3 regions of the Rossellomorea sp. QJM3NY_18 genome follow, and region 1 is predicted to be linked to each of the others. Evidence: riboswitches for the same ligand, from Rfam matches in the RefSeq annotation. Region 1 holds a riboswitch; each other region holds the start of a gene.
The links. A riboswitch is a leader RNA that binds a small molecule or an ion and turns the genes downstream of it on or off. The one in region 1 is predicted to bind S-adenosylmethionine.

Region 1 (7,728 bases):
CATACCCATTATTAGTGAGGATGATATCAACAAGATTTTTACCGATATCATGAACATCCCCCTTAACCGTAGCTAAAATTACTTTGCCCTTGGAAGAGGAACTTTCCGTTTGTTCCATATATGGTTCCAGATGAGCGACGGACGCTTTCATGACCTCGGCACTCTGTAATACCTCGGCAACAATCAGCTGGTTATCATTAAATAATCTTCCAACTTCGCTCATTCCTGCCATAAGGGGACCATTGATGATATCAAGGGGAGCGTTATATTTTTCCAAAGCAAGAGTTAAATCGGCTATCAACCCTTCCTTCGTCCCTTCTACTACATAATGAGACAATCGTTCTTCTAAGGTCATTGTATTTACAGGAGCCTTTACTTCTTTCTTTTTCCCCCTATAAAATGCTGTGAATTCAGCAAGGGTTTCATCCGTCGTCTCAAATAAGAGTTTCTCAGCCATTCGGACTTCTTCTTGAGGAATAGAGGCAAAGCGCTCTAGCTTTTCCGTGTTGACTATGGCATAGTCGAGGCCAGCCTTTGTACAGTGATAAAGATACACAGCATTGAGGACTTCCCTTCCGACAGGGGGCAGCCCGAATGAAACATTGCTGACCCCAAGTATATGAGGGCAATCAGGCAAGGCTTCTTTAATCTTCTTAATCCCTTCCACGGTGCTATTGGCTGATCCTATATATTGCTGATCCCCCGTACCGACAGGGAATACGAGAGGGTCAAAGATGATGTCTTCAGAAGCTATCCCATATTTCTCTGTTAACAGTCTATGGGAACGAAGGGCAATGTCAACCTTTCGTTCTACTGATACACCCATGCCCTTTTCATCAATCGTCCCGACCACCACTGCCGCTCCGAAGGCATTCATCAGTTTAGCGACCTTCGCAAATCTCTCTTCTCCGTCTTCGAGATTAATTGAGTTAATGATCACTTTCCCTTGAGAAAATTTCAAAGCGGCCTCAAGCACCTTCTCATCCGTTGAATCGATGACAAGTGGAACTTTTACTTTCTTCACAACTTCCTGAATAAAAACATTCATGTCCTCTACTTCTTCACGATCGGGGTCGGCAAGGCAGATATCGATTACCTGAGCCCCATTTTTCACCTGCGCCCTGGCAATCTCTGACGCTTCCTCTATCTTATTCTCTGCAATCAATCGTTTGAATTTTCTTGAACCGATGACATTCGTCCGTTCTCCGACCAGAATCGGTCTTCTGTCTTCATCCTCATAGACGAAAGCTTCAATTCCAGACACCGCATGGGGATGAGATTCTTTCGGTGTACGGGGCGGGAATCCCTTCACGACATCTGAAAGGGCGCGAATATGTTCCGGTGTTGTACCACAGCACCCTCCTACAAGATTCAGCCAACCTTTCTCCGCGAAACCTTTCATCTTTACACTGAGGGAATCTGCTGTTTCATTATAATTCCCTTCTTCATCAGGGAGTCCGGCATTCGGGTAACAGCTTACATAGGTAGTGGCTAAACCCGATAACGAACGGATGTGGTCACGCATAAATTCAGGCCCCGTTGCACAGTTCAGACCAACGACCAAAGGGTTTAAATGTTCAAGGGATAGATAAAATGATTCGATTGATTGCCCGGCCAGTGTAGTGCCCATAGGTTCAATGGTTCCGGATAATAAAATCGGGATTTCTTTTCCTCTGGATTCGAAAGCCGTTCGAATTCCGAGGTTCGCTGCTTTTACGTTTAAAGCATCCTGACTTGTTTCAAGTAAGAGCACATCAGCCCCTCCATCGAGAAGGCCTTCTGCTTGAACACGGTAGTTGTCTGCCAGTTCATCAAAGCTTACTCCTCCTGTTACGGATAACGTTTTAGTAGTTGGACCAAGCGATCCCGCAACGAACCTTGGCCACTCGTGAGTTGAGACATCATCTACTGCTTTTCTGGCGATTTCAGCTGCTACTTTGTTGATTTCGTATGCTTTATAGCCTAAATCATATTCGTCGAGTACGATGGGGGTTGCGCCAAAGGTATTCGTTTCAATCATATCAGCCCCTGCTTTCAAATATTCCATATGGATCTCATAGATTACCTCCGGCGCTGTCAAGACAAGATTTTCATTACATCCTTCAAGTTCTTCCCCTCCGAAATCCTCCGGGGATAAATTTGCTTGTTGAAGCATCGTCCCCATTGCTCCATCAAGTACGAGTATTTTTTTTCTAAGCTGTTCTTCAAACAATGTGATGGCCATAGGGAACCTCTCTTTCAGTGTTGGTTTTCTCTTGAATATGATGAATCAGTTCAATGCTCATATCATATCGTACAAAAGGTGTGATGAGATAAATGCCATTAAATAGTTCTAATGCTGTATCCAGCAAATCTTTGGCTATCTCCATTCCGACTGTTCTAGCAATGACAGGATCACTTCCAGCTTCCTTCATTCTTTGCCTCGTTTCTTCCGGTACATTGATACCAGGCACTTCATGGTGGAGAAATTCTGCATTTCTTGAGCTGATCAACGGCATGATTCCGATGAAAACCGGAACATCCAGATGCTTTGTCGCTTCATGGATTTGTATCAGCTGTTCATTCCCAAAGATCGGTTGAGAAATGAAATAGTCGGCACCGGCTTTCTTTTTCTTTTCAAGCCTTTTTACAGAAGCGTCTAAATGACGGAAGTTCGGATTAAAGGCTGCCCCAACTGAAAATTGAGTGCGTTCCCGGAGTGATTTACCGGAAAACGATATTCCCTCATTATTCTGTTTAATGAGTTCAATAAGTTCCAGGGAAGAAAGATCATAAACGGATGCAGCACCTGGAAAATCCCCGATCTTTGCAGGGTCACCCGTTATCGCTAATAGATTGTGTATCCCTAATGTGTGCAAGCCCATTAAATGGGATTGAAGTCCAATCAGGTTTCGGTCACGGCAAGTGATATGAACGAGTGGTGTAAGATCGTATTTCGACTTGACCAGACTCCCGATCGCGTCATTGCTAATACGCGGCGTTGCCAGCGGGTTGTCAGCAAGGGTGAGTGCGTCAATGCCTGTTTCCTTAAGTGCCGACGCCCCTTGGAAGAACAATTTCGTGTCGAGATGCTTCGGTGGATCGAGTTCAACGATAATGGTTTTCTTTTCTCTTACTTGCTCATGCAGCAAGCTTCCCCTGATGGATGGTGAAGATAACTGAACTACTTTTTTCTTTTTTACTTCTTTTTCTTTCACCGGCTCCCGGCTTTTCAACCTTGAAGCTACAGAACGAATGTGATCGGGTGTGGTTCCACAACAACCCCCAATGATTCTCGCACCCTGGATCCGCAATTCATTGCTCATATCCCCAAAGTAATCAGGCTCAGCAGAGTAATAGAATCGACCTTCTTCATAGTTAGGGAGACTCGCATTTGGAAAGACGGATAGAAATGCCCTTTTCGGCAAGGGAACTTCCTCTAATGAATTCACCATGTGAAATGGCCCCATCCGGCAATTGATGCCGACAACATCGGCCCCCAATAACTCCAATTGTTGAAGAGCGTCTTTGATTTCCATTCCATTTTGAAGGACTCCCGTTTCATGCAGGGAAACTTGAGCAATGAGGGGAATATCCGCTTCTCGTTTAGCGATGCTAAGAACGGTGGTCAGTTCCTCGAAATCATAATAGGTTTCCAGAAGAATGCCATCAACCCCCTCTAATAATAAGCAGTAAAGCTGTTCCCGGAAGCTTCTTTTAATCTCTTCCAGAGACACATTTTGTTTTATCCCCCTGATTCCCCCGATGGTTCCAAGGATATAGGTGTTTTCTCCAGCTGCTTTTCTTGCCAGACGAACAGCAGCTGTATTGATTTCCTTAACCGAATCCTCGAGTCCGTATCTTGAAAGCTTTTGATAATTGGCCCCATACGTATTGGTCTGAATGATATCTGCTCCTGCATCGATATACTCTTTATGGACTTTCAACACTTCATTTGGGTGAGAAAGATTCAGTTCTTCAAAGCATCTGTCCACTCCATAGGAATATAACAATGTTCCAATTGCTCCATCTGCAATCAAGATTCTCTCTTTTAATGCTTCCGGCAACGGTTTCATGACGCTCCCTCCTCTTTACAAATTTATCACGTTGTTTCGATTGATTTTTTGTATACTCTCTAAACCGTTTTGTAGATCCTTAATTAATTCATCCGCGTTTTCAAGCCCAACGGATAAGCGCAATAATCCATCTGTAATCCCTCTTCTTTCCCTTTCGGCTTTTGGCATAGAAGCATGTGACATTCTCGATGGATAGGATAAAATCGATTCAACAGCTCCTAAACTGACGGCGAATACGGGGATGTTTACATGTTTGATGAGTTGCTTCACTTCCTCTTCCCCTTTTAACCGGAAGGAAAGAACCGCTCCGGGACCCTCTGCCTGCCGAACTTGAATTTCACGACCGTGATGATAACTCAAGCCCGGATAATATACTTCTTCTACTTCCTTTCTACCTTCTAAAAAGCTTGCAATCTTATAAGCCGACTCTGATGATTCCTTCAATCGAACATGCAATGTTTTCAGCCCTCTTAAGAGCAACCAGCAATCCTGTACCCCGAGCACCGCCCCAAACGAATTCTGCAGAAAAGCAAGTTTCCCGGCAATCTCTTCATTTCCCGTTACCGCAAGCCCCGCTAAGACGTCACTATGTCCGGCAAGAAACTTCGTCGCACTGTGAAGAACAACATCCACCCCGAAACTGATTGGTCTTTGCAACAGTGGCGTCATGAATGTATTATCAAGAAACGTTAAACAATCATTTGCCTTGGCAAGCTTCACGACCCCTTCAATATCGGTAATATTCAATAACGGGTTCGAAGGAGTTTCCATATAAATCACCTTCGTATTGTGCTTAATTGCACAAGCCACTTCATGCAAATCCTTCATATTCACAAAAGAGTATTCTATATCAAACTTAGTAAGGACTTCTGTGATCATCCTGTAGGTCCCCCCATATACTTCTTCCGATACGAGAACATGATCCCCACTCGATAACAAAAGAAAGCTTGTTGAGATGGCCGCCATACCGGATGAAAAGGCAAAGCCCCTTACCCCGCCTTCTAATTCCGCTATCGTTTCTTCGACTGTTTCCCTTGTTGGATTCCCTGAACGGCTGTAATCATACGTTCCATATTGATCAAAATCCTGTTGATGAAAAGTTGTAGCATGATGAATCGGAGTAGAAACAGCTCCTGTCCCTTTATCAAATCCCCGGGAATGAATGAGTGACGTCTGAAGTGAAAATGGCTTTTTACTCATACGTTAACACCTCTTTTTCCAATTGATGAAAAACATTCTCCAAATCTTCAATCAGGTCATCGATATATTCAATTCCTACAGAAAATCTGAGTAGTCTGTTGCAGATACCAAGTCTTTTTCGTTCTTCTTCAGGAATGTCGGCATGTGTCTGGGTGGCGGGATAGGTGATAAAGCTTTCAACTCCTCCTAAACTTTCTGCAAATGTAATAAGGTTCAGATTTTGTAGGAAGGGACCGACCCATTCTTCCTTACCAATGCGAAAGGAAAGCATGCCTCCTTTCCCCGGATATAAGACGTCCGTTACACAATCATGCCCTTCAAGATATTGGGCTAATCTCCCTGCATTTTTTTCATGCTGAGCCATTCTGAGGCTAAGGGTTTTCATCCCTCGTATTAAGAGCCAACAATCAAATGGTGAGAGCACTGCACCGATTGAATTTTGAATCGTGTAAATTCTTTCAGCTAAGTCCTCTGTGTTTACAACAACCACTCCAGCCAGAACGTCATTATGGCCGCCTAAGTATTTGGTGGCGCTATGGATAACCAGGTCCGCACCCTCTTTGAGCGGTTTTTGGAGGACAGGTGTATAGAAGGTGTTATCGACGACCAAGAGCAGTCCATTCGCCTTTGAAATCCCGGCAACCTCAGAAATACTTGCTTCATTCATTAATGGGTTGGTTGGTGTTTCAAGAAATATAGCCTTCGTCCGCTTCGTAATTTGTACGTTAATAGAGTCAGCATCACTTGTATCTACAAAATGAAATTTGATATTATATTGGGCTTCATACTGTACAAATAAACGGTAGCTTCCTCCGTAAAGATCCTTCGATACAATCAATTCATCCCCACTTGAGAATAAACCCAGGATAGCCTGAATCGCAGCCATTCCCGAACTGAATGCAAATCCTTTATGCCCCTCTTCCAATTGAGCCAATGTTTCTTCAAGGGTCGCCCTGGTTGGATTACCTGTTCTCGTATAATCATAACCGGTTGATTCACCGATCCCTTTATGTTCATATGCTGTCGATAGATGAATGGGAAGGCTTACGGCACCAGTAACAGGATCCTTCCGATTGCCTGCCTGAACAAGCAATGTATCAATATGTTTTTTCAACATTCTTCTCTCCTTTTCTTCCCTAGAAAATGAAAAGGGGAAAAACAAAAAAACCTTCTTATGAAAATAAGAAGGTTTTATACGTTCGTTCTCCCTCTTATCGTCCAAGTTGACATCAACTTGCTGGAATTAGCACCATACCTGTAACTGTGGCTGGTTGCTGAGGTGTCTTCGGGCCAGTCCCTCTACCTCTCTTGATAAGAAACAATATGAATTTTTAAAAAATACTTTCCCATAACTTATACCAAACATAGAAGACTGTCAATGAAAAGTAAGAATTTTAAATTTATTTTTTATTTATTTAAAATCCCATCGGTACGGACGCTTGAATAAATAGTGGTAATTAAATCCAATTAATAATTGATGGAACACTGTTTAAACAAGATTTTCTAATAAGACTTCCTCATCGCTTTATTCAGTTTTTCAAAATTGGGACGACTTGATGTTTAGCTCACTCAAAAAGAGTTTAAACACATAGAAGAATCTTACAAAATTTACAGGAGTGATGAGAGTGAAGGGCGTTACGTTCCAAGGAAAAGAAAAGATGGTCGTGAAAGAAGTAGCGAATCCAGAAATTCAAGTAAATACTGACATCATCGTAAGGATTACTGCAAGCGGAATTTGCGGTTCAGATTTACATTTATACAAGGGAGGAATAAAACCGCAACAAGATTATGTTGTGGGACATGAACCAATGGGTATTGTCGAAGAGGTGGGATCGGAAGTGAAAACCCTTAAAAAAGGGGATCGCGTGGTTATTCCTTTTAATATTGGCTGTGGGAAATGTTTTTTCTGTGAGAACCAAATGGAAAGTCAATGTGATGAGTCCAATCCCCATGGAGAAGTGGGCGGTCTTTTCGGATTCACTGAGATGTTTGGTGGATACCCGGGTGGTCAGGCGGAGTATCTGCGGGTACCGTATGCAGACTTCACATCGTTTAAAGTCCCTGATTCAAGTCAGCTGGAGGATGAAAGTGTTCTCTTCCTTTCCGATGTAATACCCACTGCTTACTGGAGCGTAGAAAACAGTGGTGTAAAAAAAGGCGATACGGTCATTGTATTAGGTAGCGGCCCAATTGGATTGATGGCTCAGAAATTCGCTAAATTGAAAGGCGCCGAAAGAGTCATCGCAGTAGACCAGGTAGATCATAGACTTGCGCATGCTAAACGTACTAACCAAGCAGAAATATTCAACTTTCAAAATCATAGCGATATCGGGTCGCTCCTGCATGAAGAAACTAAAGGTGGAGCTGATGTTGTGATAGACTGTGTGGGAATGGATGGGACCGTTCAGCCAAATGAATCGTTCGGTTCTGACTTTGATAATCAATTTGGGACCATAAGTCCGATCAAGACAGC
Region 2 (7,728 bases), 1.8 Mb from region 1:
GATCCAAAATGGATGACTTGTTAATATGTGAATATAGTAAAAATACAGGAATATGCCCATTTTTACTTACAGGGGCATAGTACCATAATCTACTATTATGGTTCATCCAGATCTCTTCCCTTGGAAAATTCGGCATCCACTCACTGTCATTTTGCAATGTCTCGATGAAACCCTTCCAACGGGCTCGTTCTTTTTGTTCATGCTCTTTTTTCATGTATTCACTTCCATTCTTTATTCATTCAGCGCCTGTAAAAGTGATAGAAGTTGAATGAATTCCAGTACGGTTTGGAATAATTCCAGCCATTGTTTGACGGCCGCAACCACTTCCGGATCATCCAGCTTCCCTACAACCCACTGATTCAACTCATACTCCACACTCATTCCGATTTTTTTCAATTCCTCATAAAATAGATCCATGTTTCCCCCTCCTTATACCTGCGCCTGGATGCCGCCATCCACGACTAAAATGTGACCGTTTATATAGTCAGAAGCAGCAGAGGAAAGGAAGATGGCCACCCCGTTCAAATCTCCTGCTTGTCCAAATCTTCCTGCAGGGATATGCTGCTTGATCATGTTTCCCTGACTAGCAAAAAGGTCCTTCGTGATTTTAGTCGGAAAGAACCCGGGAGCGATCGCATTCACCTGGATATTATGCGGGGCAAGTTTCACGGCAAGATCCTTCGTCAACGTCATGACGGCCCCTTTGCTCGTATTATAGGGTACGGTATCCATGAGCATGGGGTTCGTCCCGCCAAATCCCGTAACGGACGCGATGTTAATGATTTTCCCCGCTTTTTGCCGGACCATGACCCGTGACACTTCCTGGGAAAACAAAAAAGCCCCCTTTACGTTGACATCCATCACCTTGTCCCATTTATCTTCAGGGATGTCAGCAAAAGGACCGGCCCAGGACGTCCCGCTGTTATTGATTAAAATATCGATTCTTCCAAACTCTTTCATCACTGTTTCCACTACATGCATCACATCCGCTTTCTGGGTAACATCGCAAGGAATGGCAAGTGACCGTACGCCTGAACCAATCAATGTTTCCTTCACTTCTTCACATGCCGACTGGTTCCTCGAACAGATTACGACATGTGCACCAGCCCTTCCCAGTGCCAGGGCCATCTCCTTTCCGAGCCCCCGCCCACCGCCTGTGACGATGGCGACTTTTTCTTTAACTGAGAACATTCTATCAATCTCCTTTCTAGTAAATGGAAGGTCATTATTATAATAGATAGTTTGAGAGAATGAGTGCGGATTCTCCGCTCCATTGAGTAGAAATTGAATCAAATGTCCCCCAAAAAAAGAGACCTCTCAAGAAAGAGAGGTCTCTGATCGTTACTGATTCTTATTGGCCGTACGTTTTATATACTCCAAGGCTGCCTGCAGCTGCAGATCGTTCTTTTCATTCTGCACCGCTTCAAATATTTCTTCTTGCAGCCTTTCGCCGGTTTTGGCATCAATGACTCCTGTCACGTCGAGGCTTTCCTGGATCTGAAAATCCTTGACGGCTTTAGCGGTTTTCTTACTGAAATAACCATCGACCCGATCAAGGGAGAAGCCTAATCCTTGAAGCATTTCCTGGGCATTTTGCACTTGTTCGTTATTTACCCCTTCTTTCAATGGTTTTTCCACTTGAAGAGGATGGGCATAGAAGTAGGATGGTTGTCTGACCGGGATATCCGGTTTGATTCCCTTCTTATGAATCCAATTCCCGTTCGGTGTCAGCCATTTGAACATGGTAAGCTTGATATTGCTTCCGTCTCCCATCGGCACTGCCTGCTGCACGGTCCCCTTTCCGAAGCTCTTTGTTCCGATCAGCGGATATCCTTCCGCCTCACTAAGGGCCCCGGCCAGGATCTCAGATGCCGATGCACTGCCCTCATCGATGAGGACCACCACCGGGTACGCTTTTCTTTCCTTACTGTTGGAGAAGGATTTCAGCACTTCTCCGCTTCGTTCCTGGATTTGCACATACGGTTTTTTCTCGGTGACGAACTGTTTGAGGATGTCTTCCACGCTGGAAAGGAGACCACCCGGGTTACCCCTCACGTCAAGAACCAATCCTTCTACCTTTTTCTTCTCGAGTTCTGCCAGCTGCTTTTTAAAATCGACGGCGGTATTTTCAGAGAAGGTCGTAATCTGGATGTAGCCCGTCTTCTTCCCATCGACTTCCTTCACATCGGAGATCACCGTTTCAACAGGGATATCGTCCCGCTTCACGGACACTTCGATTGGATCTGAAAGACCCTCTCTCGTAATCTCCAATTTCACCTCCGTACCCTTCTTCCCTCTGATCTTCAACGTGGCTTCATAAAGGTCAAGCCCGTCGATACTGTTCCCATCCACTTTGATGATGCGGTCATTCGGTTTCAGACCGGCTTTCTCAGCAGGTGAATGTTTAAAAGGAGCAACGATGACCAGTTTCCCGTCCATGATCGTGACCTCTGCCCCGATCCCTTCAAAGGAGGAATCAAGCGCGTCATTGAATTGAGAAGCGGTCTCCGCATTCATGTAAACAGAGTACGGATCATCCAGGGTCTTAAGCATCCCCTGAATCGCCCCTTCTACGAGCTGTCCCCTGTCTACATCCTGAAAGAACTTATCACTGATCAAATCATACGCGACTTCTACCTTGTGAAGCTTATCATTAAGCTCCCCTTTGCCGTTAAACTGGGCAAGCTCGTCGCCGGACCCGGAACTGCCCGTCCACTCAAAGCCGCCATACATTCCTCCTGCACCGATCAACATGCTAATGATGATCGTGATGATGAGCTTTCTGCCCGTCCACTCCATATATTCCCCTCCAGCTTGTCGTTTTGTTTATGGTATGGATGAGAGCCGCGAACGTTTTCCCATCCAACGAAAAAAGACACCACACAAAAACGCGCTTAGGCGGTGCGATGTCTTTGCTTATCTAACTATATGCCGGAGGGGGACGAGTTATGATTGGCAGTCGATTATTTCATGCCCGTCACGATTTTCTGACCTTGACGGTTTTTGAGATGAGAAGAGATGATCCCGCCCCATTTCTCAAATTCCACCAGAAACCCGTCATGACCGAATGCTGTCGGGATAAAGTAATGTTCACCCTTTGGGGCTTGGAGTGTGAATTCCTTTAAATACTGGGGAGAATAGATCAAATCACCCTCATAGCTGATCGATACCAGTTCGCACGGATACGAATCGGCGACGGCTTCCGTTCCTCCTCTTCCCCTCCCGATATCATGGGTATTCATCGCTTTAAGGAGGGTAAGATAGCTGTTCGGATCAAATCGCTTTCCGAGTTTCTTTCCTTGATAATCAAGATAGCTCTCCACATTGTACTGCTCATTCGTCCTCTCCCGCTGAAAGCGCCGATCGAACAATTCCTGAGTACGATAGGTCACCATCCCGACCATCCTGGCAATCTCAAGGCCTTTTAATATGGCTCCGTGGGGATAGTGGCCCCTTTGAAAATCGGGATCCCCTTCAATCGCTGTAATTCCGATATGATTGAATGCGAGACCATAATCGTTTAATGCAGGTGAGACGGCGAGGGCGAATACCTTATTGATATAGGAAGGATAGAGAGCCCCCCATTCCAGCGCCTGCATTCCTCCCAATGAACCACCGATCACAGCTTCGATGTGGTAGACGGATAGCTGTTGGAGTGCTTCATATTGGGCATGGACCATGTCCCGTATGCTAATGTGCGGAAAGTCCGGTCCGTAACGTTCTCCGGTTTCCGGATTGGTCGACGTCGGTCCCGTACTTCCTTCACATCCCCCTAATACATTGAAAGCAATCACATTATATAGATCGGTATCAATATATGAACCGGGTCCGATCAACCCATCCCACCAGCCCCGGTCCTCACTCGTGCCTTTCACAATATGGGTTCCGGTGAGGGCGTGGCATACCAGGATGACGGGGCCTTCCTTATTGCCGGTCCGTTCATAGGCCAGATTCACATTGTGCAACGTTGTGCCTGACTCTAATGTGAGGGATGGGATGGTAATGGAGCTTACTTCGTATGAGTATGAATTCTCCATTCCTCCACCTCCTTTTTTTGGTGTTGGTTGGGGTGTTGGGGCACCCCGGTTGTGCCGGTCGACTATCTTATTTACACCCGCGACGTTTCCAGCGCCACTTCAATCGCATGATCCAGATCCTCGATCAAATCCTTCGCAGATTCCAACCCGACGGAAAGTCTCACAAGGTCCTCGGTTACGCCCGTAGCCCGGATTTCCTGCTCGTTCAATTGCTGATGCGTAGTGGACGCTGGATGGATAATCAGTGACTTCGCATCTCCTACATTGGCAACATGGGACCAGAGAGAAATGTTGTCGACGACTTTACGTCCTGAATCCCTGCCCCCTTTGATTCCAAAGACGACGATGGAACCTGCTCCATTTTTCAAATATTTCTGAGCAAGAGCGTAGGACGGATGCTGCGGCAGACCCGGATAAGAAACCCAGGCGACCCCGTTGTGCTGATCTAAGTGTTCCGCAATCTTCAAGGCATTCTCCGTGTGACGTTCGATGCGGAGATGCAGGGTTTCCAGTCCCTGCAATAGTAGAAATGCGTTTTGTGGACTTAAGCATGCCCCGAGATCCCGAAGCAGCTGCACCCTTAATTTTGTGATGAAAGCGGCCGCTCCTACATCCTGTGCGTAGCGAAGTCCATTATAGCTTCTGTCTTCTTCTGTGAATCCAGGGAACTTCTCATGATTCCAATCAAACTTCCCCCCGTCGATGACGACTCCACCGATGGCCGTACCGTGACCGCCGATCCATTTCGTGGCAGAGTGGATGACGATGTCCGCTCCCCACTCAATCGGCTTGCACACATATGGCGTGGCAAATGTGTTATCGATGATAAGCGGGATATGATGGTCATGAGCCACTTTCGCCACCGACTCGATGTCCAGTACGTGCAGGCTCGGATTTCCGATCGTCTCGGCGAATACCGCTTTTGTTTTCGGGGTAATCGCTTTTCTGAAATTCTCCGGATCAGTCGGATCGACGAAATGAACCTTGATTCCGTATTTCGGAAGAGTCGTGGAGAATAAATTATACGTTCCACCGTACAGATTGGTGGCTGCCACGATCTCATCCCCTGCACCGGCGATATTTAGGATGGATAGGGAGATGGCGGCCATTCCGGATGAAACACCCAGGGCTCCGATTCCACCTTCTAAAAGGGCAAGACGCTTCTCCAGCACATCAACGGTCGGATTCATGATCCGCGTGTAGATGTTTCCCGGTTCTTCAAGGGCGAATAGCTTCGCTGCATGGTCACTGTTGTCGAACACGTATGATGTCGTTTGATAGATAGGTACCGCTCTAGAGCCTGTGGTTGGGTCCGGCTCCTGGCCGCCGTGAAGAAGCAGTGTGTCGAAATCGAATGATTTTGTCATTTGTAATTCCTCCTAGAGTTTTTTGGTTTTGGATTGGTGTGGATAATTGGTTGGGTTCAGCTGCTGAATCCTTGAAGAAACTCAGCTGCTGAATTGCGACTGAAACACCTAAGAAGCCAGAAGAGGATAAAATAAAAAACCCTCTTCCTAAGAAGAGGGTCTAATTGAATAGGGTCCTCCTCTTATCTTTCAGGCAGATCGCCTGCAGGAATTAGCACCTTTTCATGTGACGCCTGACGCGTACATGAAGGTTGCCGGGTTTCATCGGGCCTAGTCCCTCCACCTCTCTGGATAAGAGCATTTAATTGTCAATGTGTAAATTCATGCGTTGAGATGAATTATAAAGGGTAACCGGCCTCAACGTCAAGACCATTTTCAGAATTTTTTATTTTTTAACGGAAGCTTCAATCGCCTCGTTAAATTGAGAAATGATATCTTCCCCATCCTCGATACCTAACGATATGCGCACCACATGGGTGTTGATGCCGAGTTTTTCCTGTGCTTCTTTCGGAAGGGCACGATGAGATGTCCCAAGTGGATAAGAAACCGTTGTTTCCACTCCGGCCAGGGACGGGATGATCTTGATCCATCCAAGGGACTTGAAGAATGTGCTGATATCGCAGCGGGCATCGAGTTCGATGGTGACGATCGCTCCATTTCCTTTATCGGATAGATCTGTTGGATAATAGACCCTCTTCACCTGCTCATTGGTGCGCAGTTCATCTGCAAGTTTTCCCGCGTTCTGAGCCTGGGTCCCCACCCGGAGTGCCAATGTTTTCGCCCCCCGGCATGTGAGCCAGGCTTCAAATGGACTTAAGTTTGAACCGATGTTGACGACCTTCTCCCTTGCTTTATTCACAAGCTCTTCTTTCCCGACTACGACTCCCGCTGTGATATCGCTATGCCCGCCGATATACTTCGTAGCGCTGTGAGCGACCAGATCGACCCCTTCAAGGAAGGGCTGACGCAGAAATGGAGTGGCGAATGTATTGTCGATCATCGTTTTCAGATTGTGCTTTTCGGCAAGGGCTACCATTCTTGAAATATCCTCTACTCGCATAAATGGATTGGTCACCGTTTCACTGTAGAGAAGCTTCGTCTCGGGAGTGAGAGCTGCCTCGATTTCTTCCTCACTCGTAAAATCAACGAAAGAGGTGGTTATCCCGAATGATTTCAGCTCTTCTTTCAGCATATGGAAGGTACCTCCATATAAATCCTCCGCCGCAATGATATGGTCCCCTGCCTGAACCACTGCAAGGATTCCGACCAGGATGGCTGACAAGCCGGAAGATGTGGCGACACCCGCAGGCGATCCTTCAAGATCTGCTACCATCTTCCCAAGCTCATCCGTGTTGGGATTACCCGTTCTTGAATAAAGATAAGGAGACTTCCCCTCATAGAAACCCTCGAGCTCCTCCAGAGACTTAAAAGAAAAGGCAGACGTCTGGTAGATCGGTGTTGTCTTACTGCGGATTTCCTCGGTTCCTTTCAGCTGACTATGTACGACCTTGGTGGTGAATTTCATTTATTGTCATCCTTCCTGAATCTATGTATTTTTAAAAGTGTATCATATTCAGAAGATTGTGAGGAGTGTGAGGTATTGGATGCAAAAAAAAGAACCTGTAGCATACATGCAACAGGTTCTCATCGTCAGACGTTTTCTAAACACCCGATCAGGCGATTTTCTATATCCAATGCCAACCGTTTCAATTCATCGTTATCTACCAATTCAATCAGCTTGCTGGGCTTTGCCATACCGATCTTCGTCGATCCCTCTTCTGTATATACCGTCACTTTACAAGGAAGGAAATAGCTGACGAGCATGCTTTCTTCCAGCACCTTTTTCGCTTCGTGGGGATTACATACTTCCAGGACAACTACCTCTTCATTAAAATCAAGCCCTTTATCCTGAAGCTTGGCGGCCAGGTCAAGATTCCACAGAACCCCGAAGCTTTCTTCTTTCAAGGCTGCTTCCACGGCTGAAACCGCATCCTTCACATTCATTGAAACTTCTTTTGTATAATGGAACATATTGATCCTCCTTTTTGAGTCATGGTTACTTATACCTCTTAGCGTATGTAATGAAACGTCCTGTCAGAGGTCCGTCCCTCCCATTATTCCATCCCTCGGACCATTTCACCCATCATTTCTTCGTTCATGGGGCCGACGATTTTGTGCTGGATGAGGCCGTTTGTATCGATCATGTAAGTGGTCGGGATCGTGAATGCCCGGTACTCGTCACCGACATCCCCTTTTTCATCCATGAGAATAGGGAAAGTGAGTTCATAGCCGTCGACAAACTCCTGGACTGCCTTCTCCCCCTC
Region 3 (7,728 bases), 1.6 Mb from region 1:
GCAGCTCACTCAAAGATGAAAACGTATCACTATTCACTGTGTGCTTTTGGAATTGAGTAAAATTCCAATTTGTGATTTTCGTTTTATCAGCAACTGGAAGGCTTAGATCCTTTACTTTACCAAAGGCATCTGTACGAAGGGTTGTTAACCAATCCGGCTCTCCAAGTTGTTTTGAGTAGGAGCTGACATAGTCTTGATCTACTGGTAGTTTCGTTTCTACAGTCATTTTCATCCCCCTAACACTTACGCTTCTTGGCCGACAGTTTCGTCTTTGATTCCCAGCTCTTCTTTAATCCAGTCATATCCTTCTGCTTCAAGGCGCTGTGCTAATTCTTCGCCGCCTGATTTTACAATGCGTCCCTGCATCATTACGTGAACGTGATCAGGTGTGATGTAGTTAAGAAGGCGCTGATAGTGAGTGATGATCAAGCAGCCGAAATCTTCCCCACGCATTTTGTTGATTCCTTTTGAAACAACTTTAAGCGCATCGATATCAAGACCTGAATCGATCTCGTCAAGGATAGCGATCTTAGGTTGGATCATCATTAGTTGAAGGATCTCGTTGCGTTTCTTCTCTCCGCCTGAGAATCCTTCGTTCAGGTAACGTTGAGCCATATCCGGATCCATTTCCAAGTATTCCATTTCAGAATCCATCTTGCGGATGAATTTCATAAGAGAAATTTCTTCTCCTTCTTCGCGACGGCTGTTGATCGCTGAACGTAAGAAGTCAGCGTTCGTTACTCCATTGATTTCACTTGGGTACTGCATTGCAAGGAATAGACCTACGCGAGCGCGCTCATCCACTTCCATTTCAAGGACATCTTCTCCGTCGAACGTGATGCTTCCTTTTGTCACTTCATACTTTGGATGACCCATGATAGCAGAAGATAAAGTTGACTTACCCGTACCATTCGGTCCCATTACCGCGTGGATTTCTCCACCTTTAATTTCAAGGTTAACCCCTTTCAGGATTTCCTTTCCTTCAATCTCAACATGAAGATCTTTAATTGTTAAAGTAGAACCTGCCATGTATATTTACCTCCGTGACTTTATAATGAATTTAAGAATATAATTCTTTAATCATTCTCAATTTATTCTCATTACAATCTTATAACAAATAAAAGCTATTATCAACTTTTTCAAGTTGTCAGTTCATGTTAGCCGAACGATAGAAACCCTTTCTATTGTTCGCCAAAATGTGTGGGAAAATGTAGGGTGTCGATGACCTGTTTTCCTAAGGCAGACTATGTGAGAAATTTTGCTTTTCATATAGCGAGTGATTTGATTTCCGCTGCAGGTGCTCGCTTTCCTCGGGGCGTGAGTTGAGCCTCCTCGGGCAAAGCCCTGCGGGGTCTCAACTTTCCCGCTTTTCCCGCAGGAGTCGAGCACCTTCCGCTCCAATCAATTTTCAAAGCCTGTGCTTCCTACAATGGCCATAAATTTAATTTCTAATAAATAAAAAACCAGTGCATCGTCTATACACTGGTTTCCTTTTTTCTTCCTTATTATATATTAGCGTGCACCCTGCGATCAAGGGCCGCAATCATTCTCCGGCTTTCTTTGTAATCCTGCTCTCTTTTCTTCTCTACTTGCATTCTGACATCATGCTTTCGTTTGTACACCTCATAACCTATTCCATGGGCTCCATGCATTGCCTTCTCCATTTCACTTGTGTACGAGATACTCTCAAGAGAGTCGATAATGAATCATTCCTTTCAGGTTTTTAATTACTTTACAACTATACTACCCCCTCGTTCACAAGACAAAACCGGTATTTCATCATTTTTTCTGAAATTCATCCGTCAGCCTGATTCCCGGGGGCTACCTTTAAGTTTTCACAAAATTCCGCCGTTATACTTCCAAATAATAGTCCACCGGTGAAATATTATTAGTTTGGATGTATATTTATTACTGCTGGAGGTCCGCATATTTATGATTTTCGTAAACGTATCCATAAAAAAAGAGAAGGATCTCTCCCTCTCGATGCACTCATTGCTTTAATTGATTCAAATCCTGAATCGACTGTTGTACTAATGTTACGGCCTGACTCATGACTGCGCCTCCACCGAATGCAGCTGTTACACCGATGGTTTCAAGGATCTCTTCTTCAGAACATCCTTGATCGAGGCATCCTTTTGTATGATAGATGATACAATATTCATCCTGGGAATAGAGACTGATTCCCAGTGCTATCAACTGTTTTTCTTTTTTGGAAAGGATCCCTTCCCTGAAGCAGTGCTCTGTGAACGTATTATATTGCTCAGCAAGCTCAGGCATTTTCTCAGTGAAGATTCCAAGTCCCATTTTATAATCATGAAGGGCAGCTTCGGTTGTATTTCTAGGTTCCATCTGCATATCATTCCAACTCCATTTCGAAAATAGATTCATCGGAAATAGTATGAGCCAATTTGGAAATGAATATGTTAAAAAGTTACCGATACCACTTGATGAAAGAAAGCGACTGGGACAAGAGTGTTTTGTTAAAAGAAAATCCGAACGATCTTTCGAAATTCTTTTTTAAATCGAAGTCGTTCGGATTTATTATTTAGCTGTATACGTAAATATAAATACTTTTGAATGTAGTGAGTAGTGGTTGATTTCCGCTCCAGGTGCTCGCTTTCCGCCCGAGGAAAGCGAAGTCTTGCACGGAAATCAATAGCGGTGTAACAAGTAGTCCCCACTATGTTCGTCTTTAGAGGAAATGGATTAGAATATGTCCCAGCCTCTTTCCTATTGTTATTCGGTTACGGGTACAACGGCTCCATCCCATTCTTCTTTGATGAAGTCCTGGATTTCTTTTGAGCGCAGGGCTTTGACCAGTTCTTTTATTTCTTTTTTGTTTTCGTCGCCTTTATTCACAGCTATTACGTTCACATACGGGGAGTTGCTGTCTTCGATGGCGATGGAGTCCTCCAGGGGTTTCAAGCCTGCATCTATGGCATAGTTGGAGTTGATCACAACTGCGTCCCCTTCTTCATTTTCATACATTTGCGGAAGGAGGGCCGCTTCATACTCATAATCGAATTTCAGTTTTTTTGGATTTTCTTTGATATCTTCCAGCTGAGCCTGTGTATTTTCAACGCCGTCCTTTAACGTAATCAGACCCTTTTTCTCTAATAATGTAAGGATGCGGCCATGATCGGATACGGAATTACTCATCAAGATCGTGGCACCTTCAGGAAGGTCCTCAAGAGATTTATACTTTTTGGAATACACGCCGATCGGCTCAATATGAATACCGCCTGCATTGACGAAATCATATTCATTCTCTTTCATCTGCAAGTCCATGTAAGGTACGGTTTGGAAATAGTTCGCATCCAAATCACCATTATCCAAGTCTTTATTTGGAAGGATATAGTCCTGATACGTTTCAATTTGCAAGTCGATTCCCTTATCTTCCAGAATCGGTTTCACTTTTTCTAGGATTTCTGCATGGGGAACATTTGAAGCTCCTACCACTAACTCCTTCACGTCTCCGCTTCCAGATCCGGAATCACTCCCGCATGCTGCCAATCCAAAGATACTTGTTGCTGCTACCATTCCTGCTAACCATTTTTTCATCTGTTTTCTCTCCTCTTATCGTTTGTCTAATTTATTTGTGAAGTAGTCTCCAATAAGTTGTATTGCAAATACAACGAGTAAAATCATGATGGTTGCGGCAAGGGTTACATCCTCCCTGCTCCGTTGAAACCCATCCAGGTAAGCGAGGTTTCCCAATCCCCCTGCACCGATGACACCCGCCATTGCCGTGTACCCCACCAGGGCGATGGCTGTTACCGTGATACCTGAGATCAAGGCCGGAAGAGATTCAGGAATAAGCACTTTCCATATTATTGTGCTTGTTTTCGCTCCCATTGCTTTCGCTGCTTCGATGACACCTTTGTTCACTTCTCTTAATGCGATTTCAACCATGCGTGCGTAAAACGGTGCTGCTCCGATGATCAGGGCGGGAAGGGCCGCGTTCGCCCCACGGATGGTATCCAATAAGAATTTTGTAAATGGAATCAGTAATACAATCAGGATAATGAACGGAATCGAACGGAATACATTGACCACTGCACTGGTCACGGTATAAGTAAGCTTGTTTTCCCATAAATTTTCCTTGGATGTAAGAAATAACAGGATTCCAAGAATCAGTCCTACTACGAAGGTAATCAGGACTGACATCCCCGTCATATAAAGGGTTTCAACAGTCGCTTCCCACATCTTCTCCCAGTCCACATTCGGAAATAAATTTTCTATCATCCTCGGATCACCTCCACTTTGACCATCTGTTTCTCAGCGAAGGCAAAGGCTGCCTGAATCGTCTCTTCGTTTCCATCAAGGTGGACGAATAGCGTACCATAAGCCCCTTTTTGCGTTTGGGAAATCTGTCCTTGAAGGATATTGACATCCAGGTCGAATCTTCGGATCAAGCTGGTAATGAGCGGTTGCTCAGTCGATTCACCAACGAAGGTGAATTTCAGTACTTTTCCTTTAGGATACTGAGCTAAGAGGTGATTGATCGTTTCCCCTGTTTCTTCCACTTGAGATACTTCTCTCACAAATCGCTTCGTCACCTGCTCTTTGGGATTTCTGAACACCTCAAGAACATCCCCAAGCTCTACCACCTTCCCTTGTTCCATGACCGCCACACGATGGCAGATTTTTTTGATCACATGCATTTCATGGGTGATCAGGACGATGGTCAGGCCTAAACGTTTATTAATATCCACCAATAAATCAAGGATGGAATCGGTTGTTTGCGGATCTAAAGCAGAGGTGGCTTCGTCACAAAGCAGGACGTTGGGATTATTTGCAAGGGACCTCGCAATACCGACCCTCTGCTTCTGTCCACCGCTCAACTGGGACGGATAGGCGTCCCCTCTTCCATCTAATCCAACCAGCTCCAATAATTCGTTGGCTCTTCTCATTCTCTCTTTCTTGGAAACTCCAGCGATTTCTAAAGGAAACTGGATATTTTCAAGTACCGTGCGTGACCACAGGAGATTGAAATGCTGAAAAATCATCCCTATTGACTGCCTCGCCTGCCGAAGATGTTTTCCTTTCACTTGGGAAACGATCTGCCCATTCACATTCACGGTTCCAGTTGTGGGAACTTCAAGTCCATTGAGCATCCGGATCAACGTACTCTTACCTGCCCCACTATAGCCAATCACTCCAAAAATTTCTCCTTGGGCAATGTCGATGTTGACGCCATCAACGGCTGAAATAGGTCCTGATTTTGATTGAAAGATTTTTTTCACATTTGAAATAGTAATCATGCTGTCTCCACCTTCTTTCCGAGTAAAACGACATTTTTAATTAGAATTAAAATTACGCTTGCCATTCACACAGCCTTTACGCAAACAATAAAAAATGCCTTCCTGCGATAAGCAGAAAGGCATAATCATATATAGGACTATCCTTTCTCTCATCTTTCAAAGCAAAAGCTTTGAGTGAATTGGCACCATTTCAATTTTCATTGACGGTTGCCGGGCTTCATAGGGCACGTCCCTCCACCTCTCTAAATAAGAGTAAAGTATCAATTTATTTAATTTTTTGAATTGTTAAAGACTCTGAAAATTTGCTACATGGAAGATTCTATCATCGAAAATAGAAGTGTGTCAATTCTTTTTTCTCTTTTTTTCATACTTGAACCGGTTCCTTGACCCTGGACCTCGTCAGCCACAGGACAGACTCTACAAATAACAGCTGACGGTATCCTCCTCTGACTTTCAGGATGTCGTTTTCGATCAGTTGAGACAATCGTTCTTCTCCTGAAAGTAGGGATAGCATGTCCTTCTCTTTTCCCTCAATGACAAAATGGGATTCCCCACTACCATCAGTCAATACAGCACAACCTCCGCTTGAAATGGATATCCCGTATAGGTCCTTTTCACAATGAAATTGAAGAATAAATGGGCTGTCTGGAAACAAGAGTCTTAAGTGATACCTAGAATGACACTGATCTACTAATTCCTCTAAATATATTCGCATGAATACACCCTCCCAGTGAAACTTCTATATAGTATCAATTCCACTTTTAGGTATTTTTCCCTTTTAGACATTCTCGACATGTTTTGAATGAGTGTATCTTATTTGTCGAACAGTAAGAATTTGGGTGATGACCAGTCAAAAAGTGAGCGGATTCGAAACATTTCCCAAGAAATATGTCCTCGTTTGTAGAAAGAAAATGACTGCTTTCGTAAACTTTTCTGTTTTTATCAGCATCGTGCTGATTGATTTCCGCTCCAGTTGCTCGCTTTCCTCGGGGCGTGAGTTGAGCCTCCTCGGGCTTCGCCCTGCGGGGTCTCAACTTTCCCGCTATTCCCGAAGGAGTCGACCATCTTCCGCTCCAATCAACACTATTCATGTACTTCTAAAATTAGATAAATATGCGACAGTTCGTTATAATATCATTTTTTTATGTGGAGAGGGCAATTTCATCCAATTTCTAAAGCAGATGAAGAGAAGAAGTGCAGACAAAATAAAAAGACCTTATCTAAAAAGGTCTCTTATCCCCACTAGCTGTTTTGGATTTTGTTGATGGTTTCGTATAGGAATGGTACGGATTGAAAGGCATAGATTCTCTCCATTTCCTGTCCATCTTTAAATAAGAGAAGGCAGGGGACGCTTTCTATGGATTGTTCTTCGGCGAATTGGGGCAGATAGTTCAGGTTCGCCTTCACAAAATGAAATGACTGGGGGAGTTTCTCGACCACTTCCAACATTTTACCCGCGACCTGACATGTACCACACATCGGTGTATATAGATAAACGGCTACAAACGTATGGTATTCGATCGATTGGTTTAATTCTTCTGTCTGGCTTACCTCCAACAAAACTAAATCATCCTTTTTCCTAGATATTCTTTATGCACATCGATATTCGCACCTATGAGAATGGATGCAAGATGATATTCCGGGGCTGCGGCCACTTCCTTATACATCCGGTCGATATAAAGGTGTCCCACTTCAGGGAATTCACGCTTAAACTGTTTACGTAATTTTTCCCCCGCATCATCCGCATCGACGAGGATGTACACATCCCTTTCAAACAGCTCATCGATGAGTTCGTCCATTTTTGTAATACTGATCGTTCCATTCGTGCAAATAATTTGAATCGGTTCTTTGATTATATCTCTTACTTTCCGCTTGTCGGTAGTACCTTCGACAATGATTACTTTTTCGTCAAGTTCCATCATGATCATCACCTTATCTTTCAGAAATAAGATTAGGATAGTATATTCAGATAACAAGAGATGATGTCCACTTTCTACTTATATTTTCTCATGTTTACAAAAAATAGTGCAAGTGGTTTGTTTCATTGCTTATAGAAATGGTGCCAGATCCATACACGAATCCGGCACCGCGGTCATCCTTAACACCATCCACCTTCGTCACAATCCGTGTACCTTGCATCATGGCCTTCGGTGGAAGTATAGTTCTGATAAATTTTATTTTCTTTTGCTTCGAAGTTCGGTTCCATTGTCAGTCCATCAAGGGGCAGGGACATTTTGCCGATTGACTGATCATCGAGAAATAATTCGACTTCACCATTTTTAAGTCTGCCTGTCACCCTGCTTGTGACATCTAATTTCTTTGGTTCAAGTACCATACGTATTCATCCTTTCTTTTTACGCATACCCATATAATGCCCAAAAAGAAAAACAAAACACCTTGAGAAATCCTCAAGGTGTCCGGGTGGAAATTATCCTTCATTAATCATTTTATCATACTCTTCAGC

Region 2: another riboswitch for S-adenosylmethionine. It lies ahead of AC0VXY_RS19630 (O-acetylhomoserine aminocarboxypropyltransferase/cysteine synthase family protein); the one in region 1 lies ahead of AC0VXY_RS10175 (methionine biosynthesis PLP-dependent protein).
Region 3: another riboswitch for S-adenosylmethionine. It lies ahead of AC0VXY_RS18840 (methionine ABC transporter ATP-binding protein); the one in region 1 lies ahead of AC0VXY_RS10175 (methionine biosynthesis PLP-dependent protein).

Annotation. Positions count from the first base shown of each region.
Region 1 covers NZ_CM149659.1:1,999,195-2,006,922, reverse strand. Annotated here, with positions in the region: gene metH (methionine synthase) at 1-2,224, opposite strand, end outside; gene AC0VXY_RS10185 (bifunctional homocysteine S-methyltransferase/methylenetetrahydrofolate reductase) at 2,205-4,055, opposite strand; gene metC (cystathionine beta-lyase) at 4,071-5,255, opposite strand; gene AC0VXY_RS10175 (methionine biosynthesis PLP-dependent protein) at 5,248-6,372, opposite strand; SAM riboswitch class I at 6,464-6,573, opposite strand; gene AC0VXY_RS10170 (zinc-dependent alcohol dehydrogenase) at 6,881-7,728, shown strand, end outside.
Region 2 covers NZ_CM149659.1:3,785,565-3,793,292, forward strand. Annotated here, with positions in the region: gene AC0VXY_RS19605 (alpha/beta fold hydrolase) at 1-214, opposite strand, end outside; gene AC0VXY_RS19610 (hypothetical protein) at 232-417, opposite strand; gene AC0VXY_RS19615 (glucose 1-dehydrogenase) at 430-1,191, opposite strand; gene AC0VXY_RS19620 (S41 family peptidase) at 1,342-2,799, opposite strand; gene metX (homoserine O-acetyltransferase MetX) at 2,964-4,037, opposite strand; gene AC0VXY_RS19630 (O-acetylhomoserine aminocarboxypropyltransferase/cysteine synthase family protein) at 4,109-5,404, opposite strand; SAM riboswitch class I at 5,584-5,702, opposite strand; gene AC0VXY_RS19635 (trans-sulfuration enzyme family protein) at 5,790-6,929, opposite strand; gene AC0VXY_RS19640 (DUF302 domain-containing protein) at 7,055-7,435, opposite strand; gene AC0VXY_RS19645 (redoxin domain-containing protein) at 7,519-7,728, opposite strand, start outside.
Region 3 covers NZ_CM149659.1:3,626,821-3,634,548, forward strand. Annotated here, with positions in the region: gene sufD (Fe-S cluster assembly protein SufD) at 1-226, opposite strand, end outside; gene sufC (Fe-S cluster assembly ATPase SufC) at 244-1,029, opposite strand; gene AC0VXY_RS18820 (YuzK family famiily protein) at 1,506-1,664, opposite strand; gene AC0VXY_RS18825 (carboxymuconolactone decarboxylase family protein) at 1,990-2,355, opposite strand; gene AC0VXY_RS18830 (MetQ/NlpA family ABC transporter substrate-binding protein) at 2,737-3,561, opposite strand; gene AC0VXY_RS18835 (methionine ABC transporter permease) at 3,577-4,245, opposite strand; gene AC0VXY_RS18840 (methionine ABC transporter ATP-binding protein) at 4,242-5,264, opposite strand; SAM riboswitch class I at 5,411-5,517, opposite strand; gene AC0VXY_RS18845 (SCP2 sterol-binding domain-containing protein) at 5,629-5,979, opposite strand; gene AC0VXY_RS18850 (thioredoxin family protein) at 6,507-6,821, opposite strand; gene AC0VXY_RS18855 (toprim domain-containing protein) at 6,827-7,186, opposite strand; gene AC0VXY_RS18860 (YusG family protein) at 7,363-7,599, opposite strand; gene gcvH (glycine cleavage system protein GcvH) at 7,693-7,728, opposite strand, start outside.